2 regions of the Pseudoalteromonas sp. AS84 genome follow, and region 1 is predicted to be linked to the other one. Evidence: predicted binding sites of a transcription regulator. Region 1 holds the regulator's gene; the other holds the start of a gene.
The links. Region 1 encodes LexA, which represses DNA repair genes until DNA is damaged. Its sites were predicted from a motif close to TACTGTATNNNNATACAGTA; they were not measured.

Region 2: uvrD (DNA helicase II) is a predicted target of LexA. The motif match lies at 1,967-1,986, and genes of this name have one in related genera.

The regions. Positions count from the first base shown of each region.
Region 1 is NZ_JBBMQY010000018.1:12,696-16,262, forward strand. Features, by position in the region: gene WNY79_RS16020 (hypothetical protein) at 1-472, opposite strand, end outside; gene WNY79_RS16025 (hypothetical protein) at 786-1,166, shown strand; gene WNY79_RS16030 (PaaI family thioesterase) at 1,167-1,607, opposite strand; gene lexA (transcriptional repressor LexA) at 1,775-2,392, shown strand; gene coxB (cytochrome c oxidase subunit II) at 2,875-3,567, shown strand, end outside.
Region 2 is NZ_JBBMQY010000038.1:4,012-7,578, reverse strand. Features, by position in the region: gene yrfG (GMP/IMP nucleotidase) at 1-294, shown strand, start outside; gene WNY79_RS20515 (dUTP diphosphatase) at 310-933, opposite strand; gene WNY79_RS20510 (YacL family protein) at 1,039-1,407, opposite strand; gene WNY79_RS20505 (hypothetical protein) at 1,524-1,748, opposite strand; gene uvrD (DNA helicase II) at 2,051-3,567, shown strand, end outside.

The DNA of each region.
Region 1 (3,567 bases):
ATGTGTCGTCAAATTGTACTTGCCAAACATTGGTTTTATATCCAACTTCTCGCATACCTTGCTTTAGCAATACAGCGCTTGTCACTTGAGCATCAATAAGTAAGTGTGCTTTAGCATTTGCGGTAATTTGTATTTTAGTTGGCGGCTCAAAAGGCCGGCCTGTTATAGCGTTAAAGCTTTGTTGTTCATCTTTATTTATAACTGTAATTATAGGTGTGGTTAAGAAGTTCTCAAAAATTATTTGTGTTGGATTAGCCACCTGAGATGCAATATCGTCAAGGGAGGCCACATAATCAGCCTGCGTAAATGGGTTATTAAGAGTGCGTGTTGCAAGATGCTCCCCATGAACTTTATCAAGAGGGATAGCGCTCATTACTAAACCACCTAATAGCCAAGCTAAAATTTGTAATGCTAATAAATAACCTAACCATTTATGTAACTTGCGAGCATGTTTAAATATTTTTTTATTCATGTTTTAGTCTTATTATTTTTAGAGGCTAGTTTATTACATTAATGAGATAAGTTACTGCGACATTTTGTCGCAGTTTAAACTATAGCTTACTGTAATCATTTAAAAATAAAAAAGATTACACTTAAATTGCTAACATGATTTATTTGTACAATTGAGCTGAATGTTTGATATCCAGCTAGCTTTAAATGCTAATAAATACTTAAAAGCTGCGAAATATCCATATAAAGTGGTTAATAGAGCATAGTTGATTTGGTATAACGGTAAAACTGCGTTAAAGTTTGCAATGAAATTATTAGAGGATAAATACGAAACGATGTCGGAAATTCAATTTTTAAATGTAGATCTTGAGCTTGAATCAAAGCAAGATATTAGTTTGCTAGTGGCGGACTTGAAAAAAGTCGCTACGATTTTACATTATGACAAAGACGAATACCGTCAATTAGCGCGTATTGAAGCAACAGGTGTAGTAAACACGCCTGACAAAGCAATAAACCATATATGTGAGCTTATTGAATCGTGTTCGCGTAACGCGCTAAAGCAATGGTTAAGCTGTTCACGTAGAACGTTTGATATTGGTTTTGAATCAGGCACTTCCCCTAAGTGCTTTAATCAAGCCTTAGATGCAGATACATTACTACGTATATCTGCGATTGGTGCGGGTATGGAAATTACAATTTACCCAATCGAAAAGTAACTATCTTCGCTCTACGACTGCTGCGGTCATTTTAGATACGCAGCAAAGCTCATTGCGGCTATTTGTAATTTTTATTTCCCATACTGAACTACGCTTACCGATATGAAATGCTCTTGCCGTGGCTGTTAAAGTGCCGTTGCGAGACGCTTTTAAATGACTTGCGCTAATTTCCTGTCCCACGCAGTAAAATTTTGTAAAATCGACAACAAAGTTAGCTGCATAGCTGGCAACTGTTTCGGCAAGTGCAACGTTAGCACCGCCGTGAACCATCCCCATTGGGTTATGATGCTCAGGAATTGCCGGCATTGTGGCAACCAAGTAATCATCGCCAATCTCTGTGATTTCTATCCCCATAGTTTTCATCAGCGTACCTTGACCATTTATACCTTCATCAAGCTGTTTGCAAAACTCTAAAGTAATAGGTTGATACCAAATACTCATAATGACTCCTTTGCTTTTTTTATCATTTATAAACTTAGTTTTAGTTATATCCCTAAAATGTACACAAGTGAAATTACTTTGGCTATTTTAAGGCTTAATTTAAATTTGCGATTTTTATTTAACTGTATATACTCACAGTTAAATGTACTGTATGGAAAACCAGTTGTATGCGACCATTAACGAACCGCCAAGCTCAAATACTCGAACTAATTAAAGTTTTTATTAAAGACACTGGTATGCCTCCTACACGTGCTGAAATAGCGCAAACATTAGGTTTTAAAAGTGCCAATGCTGCTGAAGAGCATTTAAAAGCACTTGCTAAAAAAGGCGCAATTAAAATGAAGCCAGGTGCAAGCCGTGGTATTCAGTTAATTGAAGAAGAAGAGCCAGAACAATTAGGTTTACCGCTTATAGGGCGTGTTGCTGCTGGTTCACCTATTTTGGCGCAAGAGCACGTTGAAAGTCACTGCAAAATCGATCCATTAATGTTTAAACCGGCTGCAGATTTTTTACTACGCGTTAACGGTATGAGCATGAAAGATATTGGTATTATGGATGGTGATTTACTTGCAGTACATCGTACTCAAACCGCTGAAAACGGACAAGTTGTTGTTGCACGCTTAGACGAAGACGTAACTGTAAAACGTCTTGAGAAAGCAGGTCGTAAAGTATTACTTCATGCTGAAAACGACGATTTTGAATCTATTGAAGTAGATCTTGAGAATGAGTCTTTTAATATTGAAGGCTTAGCCGTTGGCGTTATAAGAAACGCTGATTGGATGTGACTTTAAAAATAGCTTTTAAACAAGCAGTTTTATAAATGCGTACTAATTAGTACGCATTTTTGTTTTAAAATTTGTACTAAAATAGGGTGCAAACAGCCCACTGACTATTCAACCTGTAAACTTTTTTGCACTTATAATTTCCCCTCCGAATGCGTTAAACCCCTTTGTTTTTCTCATCTTTTGAACTTCCTGTTGCCTAGCTAGTTGCTGATTTTTTGTTAATTACCCAATTACAACCTGATTGTTTTTTATACTAAAACTTGCTTGTTGTTCATTTTTTAGCTAATTATTAATGTGCTGAGCTAATAATAACTCACAGCTTTTTAGTTTTGAGAACACACAATATACACAAACACGTTGTTGGCGCAGCAAAACCAATCAATATTAAATGAGATTGGCTAAAAAAATAAAAATAACGAATTGGCGTTTAAGCCGTATGCCTCTTCGCTTTGCATTCGCAATAGCATCAAAGGAGCCACCACATGGGTAAACTGACCTCTACCTTGTGGCTTATATTATGTGTTTTTTCGCACCCAGTTTTGGCTAACAGCCAATACAATATGCGCAAAGGCGTAACCGATATAAGCAATAATGTATATCAGCTGCACATGACCATATTTATAATATGTTGTGTGATTGGGGTGATAGTGTTCGCAATTATGTTCTGGGCACTTATTCATCACCGTAAATCTAAAGGGGCTGTACCTGCCCAATTTCACGAAAGCACTAAAGTAGAAATACTTTGGACTGCAATTCCGTTTGTTATTTTAATTGCTATGGCAGTACCAGCTACTAAAACCCTAATTGCAATGGAAGATGCCAGCAAAGCTGATCTCACTATTAAAATTACAGGTTCACAATGGAAATGGCATTATGAATATATGGGCGAAGATGTAGAGTTCTACTCTATTTTATCTACCCCGCAAGATGAAATCGCTAATCTTGCAGATAAAAATCCTAACTACTTACTTGAGGTTGATAAACCTCTCGTACTGCCAATAAATCAAAAAGTACGATTTTTAATGACTTCTGACGATGTTATCCACTCTTGGTGGGTACCTGATTTTGCAGTTAAAAAAGATGCGAATCCCGGCTTTATAAACGAAACATGGACGAACATAAACGAAGAAGGTACTTACCGAGGCCAATGTGCTGAGTTGTGTGGTAAAGATCAT
Region 2 (3,567 bases), on a different contig from region 1:
AGTGTCATGCTTAAATTTGAGCATACAGCGATTGATAACTACCTAGATGGCGTAGTGTCTACTCATGAATATGGAGTAAGTAAAGAGCAACAAAGTTTATGGCACCAAGTACAAAAAGACTTAGGCTTTAATAAAAGTCGTACTTTATTTGTTGACGATAGCATTGCGGTTTTGAATGCCGCACGAGAATACGGCATTGAGCACTTACTTGCAGTTGCTAACCCTGATAGCCAACAACCACATAACGAAATAGCCGATTACCTAAGTGTTACCGACTATCGTAAGATTATCTAACTCAGTTTACGTGGGCTAGATTTTTGGGTAACGCGCTTCTAGCCCTTGATATACTAACTTTGCAAAATCTGCATGTTCTGTATCAAGACTTTTAACTACTTCAACTAAATGCTCGTTATCTTCTTGCCCGTTCCATTCTTTAATATAGCTACCATCTTTGTAACCGTGATCTTGGCGGAAAAAGTTTAACGTATTTTTACCTACGTAGCCGCGATATAAATCATCAATATCCATACCCATTTGCGCCATACAGCCGGCAAAGGCACCTGCATTAAACGTTTTATCAGCAACGGCAGACGCCGCTAATATCTCTAGTGTTTGTTTAAAGTCATCAGCTTGTTGAGCATTACTAAGCTCAGTTTCAAGTTGCTTTGCTAAGTCTTCGTAGCTAGTTTCGCCGTCAATTCTAAGCGATAGACCAAAATGAAAAATATCAACCAACTCTAAAATAACTTGTTCAGTATCTGGTGTTTGTTTTTTCCACCATTTCCAACCATGATGATCTAGCATTTCAGCACACTCAACCCAAATAGCGCGGTACCATTCAAACCCTTGAGTAAACCATTGCTCATGTACTTTAGTATTCATGGCGTTTTGCATTTCTAGCATCACTACTAGCTTGTTTAAATTGGCAGACATATCAATTCCTGTCGTTTTGGTTGGCGTAATTTTCGTTGGTGTAATAATACAGATAAAATGCTGATTGTGCATTGCTGTATATTTTTATTAGTGTGCTAATTATGTTTATCGTGACGTCGTAAACTCATGCCATGAATCAATTAAATCAATGAAATCTTCAAAGCCACAACCACTACTTAAACCATTTTCTTCAAGCGCTAAATCGTCATCTTGATACGCTATTAGATCTTCGCTATCTTGATGAAGCGCATGGGCTTCAAATAATGCTTCGTCTTTCGTTAAGATTAAATCTATTTCTTGGCCTTTTAGCGTTAGCGGCTCATAGCTTGAACTTACCGATGCAATAAGCGCTAGCACCATGGCTACTTTGTCTTTGCCTATTTCTTCGTTTAGCCAGCGACCAATAATAGCGTGTTCACTGCTTATTTTAATACGTAGCCCACTAATAGGGTCGCGAATAAATTGATATTCCATAGGGTTTGCCTGTAGATCTTTAATTGCGTAATTATATACGTAAACGCCCGTAAACCACAGGACATATAAAGTAAAATAGCGCCACATGGGCGCTATTTTACTCAACTTTAAAACCGTTAACTTCGCGATCTATAACGCGCTGCGTCAATGATCGACCATAAGTAAATAATAGGTACAAGCACAAAACCTACAAGCACATAAATTAGTGCGTAACTTATTATAATAGCGAGTGCAAAAAATATAGCCGCTAAAATACGCCCTTGCACTAACTGCCCTAAACCAGGAAAAAATATATTACATAATGCTGCGATTACGTTACCGCCAGAACCTTGATCTGCCATACTAACCTCTGTATTTATTTGATTTTATAATTATTTACTTACACACTTTATGCCAATTTATTAAAGCTTACAAATCAAATAGTTAAATTAGTCTAGATTTAAAGAGTTAGTATATTTTGCTAACTTTAGGTCAAATTAGCAATTTTTGTTATGCGTTTATGTTTTTTATTCGCTTAGTTAATTAGCAAGTTACTCGTTTTGAACACTATTTTATAAATAGCTGTTTATAAAAACAGTATTTTATTTAGCCTAACAAAAACACCTGTTATACTGGCCACAATATTGATTAAAAAGGCGTAACGATGGACGTTTCACAATTACTCGATGGCTTAAATGACAAACAACGCGATGCCGTTGCAGCCCCACTACAAAACATGCTGGTATTAGCAGGTGCTGGGTCTGGTAAAACACGAGTGTTAGTTCATCGTATTGCGTGGCTTATGCAAGTTGAGCAGGCATCCGCTTACAGTATTTTTGCCGTAACCTTTACTAATAAAGCAGCTAAAGAAATGCGTGGCCGCGTTGAAGAAACACTAAAAGCCCCTGTAGGTGGTATGTGGATTGGTACATTCCATGGTTTATCGCATCGTATTTTACGTGCTCATCACCGTGAAGCTAATTTACCTGAAGCCTTTCAAATTTTAGACTCTGATGATCAGCTTAGAATGATCAAGCGCTTATTAAAATCGATGAATATTGATGATAAAAAATGGCCCGCTAAGCAGTTTGGCTGGTACATAAGCGCCAAAAAAGATGAAGCACTTCGCCCTAAAGATATTCAAGCATACGATATTAATGAGCAAATGATGCTGCGAGTTTATGCCGCCTATCAAGAGGCCTGTGATAGAGCGGGCCTAGTTGATTTTGCTGAAATATTACTACGCAGCTACGAAGTGTTAAAAGATAACCCTACGTTACTACGTCATTATCAGCAGCGCTTTGCACATATGCTCGTAGACGAGTTCCAAGATACAAATACCATTCAATATGCTTGGTTAAAGTTACTTGCTGGCGATACTAACAGCATCATGATTGTAGGCGACGATGACCAAAGCATTTATGGTTGGCGTGGTGCTAAAATCGAAAACATTAAACGTTTTTTAACTGACTTTAGCGCAGAAACCATTCGTCTTGAACAAAACTACCGTTCAACCGCGACTATTTTGAAAGCGTCCAATGCATTAATTCAAAATAACTCAGAACGTATGGGTAAAAGCTTGTGGACCGATGGTAACGATGGCGAGCCAATCTCTATTTATGCAGCATTTAATGAGTTAGACGAAGCACGCTTTGTAAGTAGCAAATTACGAAGCTGGTTAAATGCAGGGAATGCCCTGCAAGATGCCGCAATTTTATACCGTAGTAACGCGCAATCTCGTGTACTTGAGGAAGCCATGCTACAAGAAGGCTTAAAATACCGTATTTATGGTGGTATGCGATTCTTCGAACGACAAGAAATTAAAGATGCGCTTTCGTATTTACGTCTAGTAGGTAATCGACAAGACGATGCCGCGTTTGAGCGTGTAATTAATACGCCAGCACGCGGTATTGGTGATAAAACATTGAGCCATATACGCGACTGTGCACGAGCAGAATCGTTACCGCTTTGGTATGCCGCAAAAGCAATTGTAGAACAACAGCACTTATCTGGTCGTGCTTCTGGTGCAGTAAGTAAGTTTGTAGAACTCGTTGAACAAATAGAAGATAAAATTAGCGATCTAACTTTGCATGAGCAAGCTAAGTACACAATTCAAACCTCAGGCTTAATGGCAATGTACCAAGCCGAAAAAGGTGAAAAAGGCCGTGCTCGCGTAGAAAA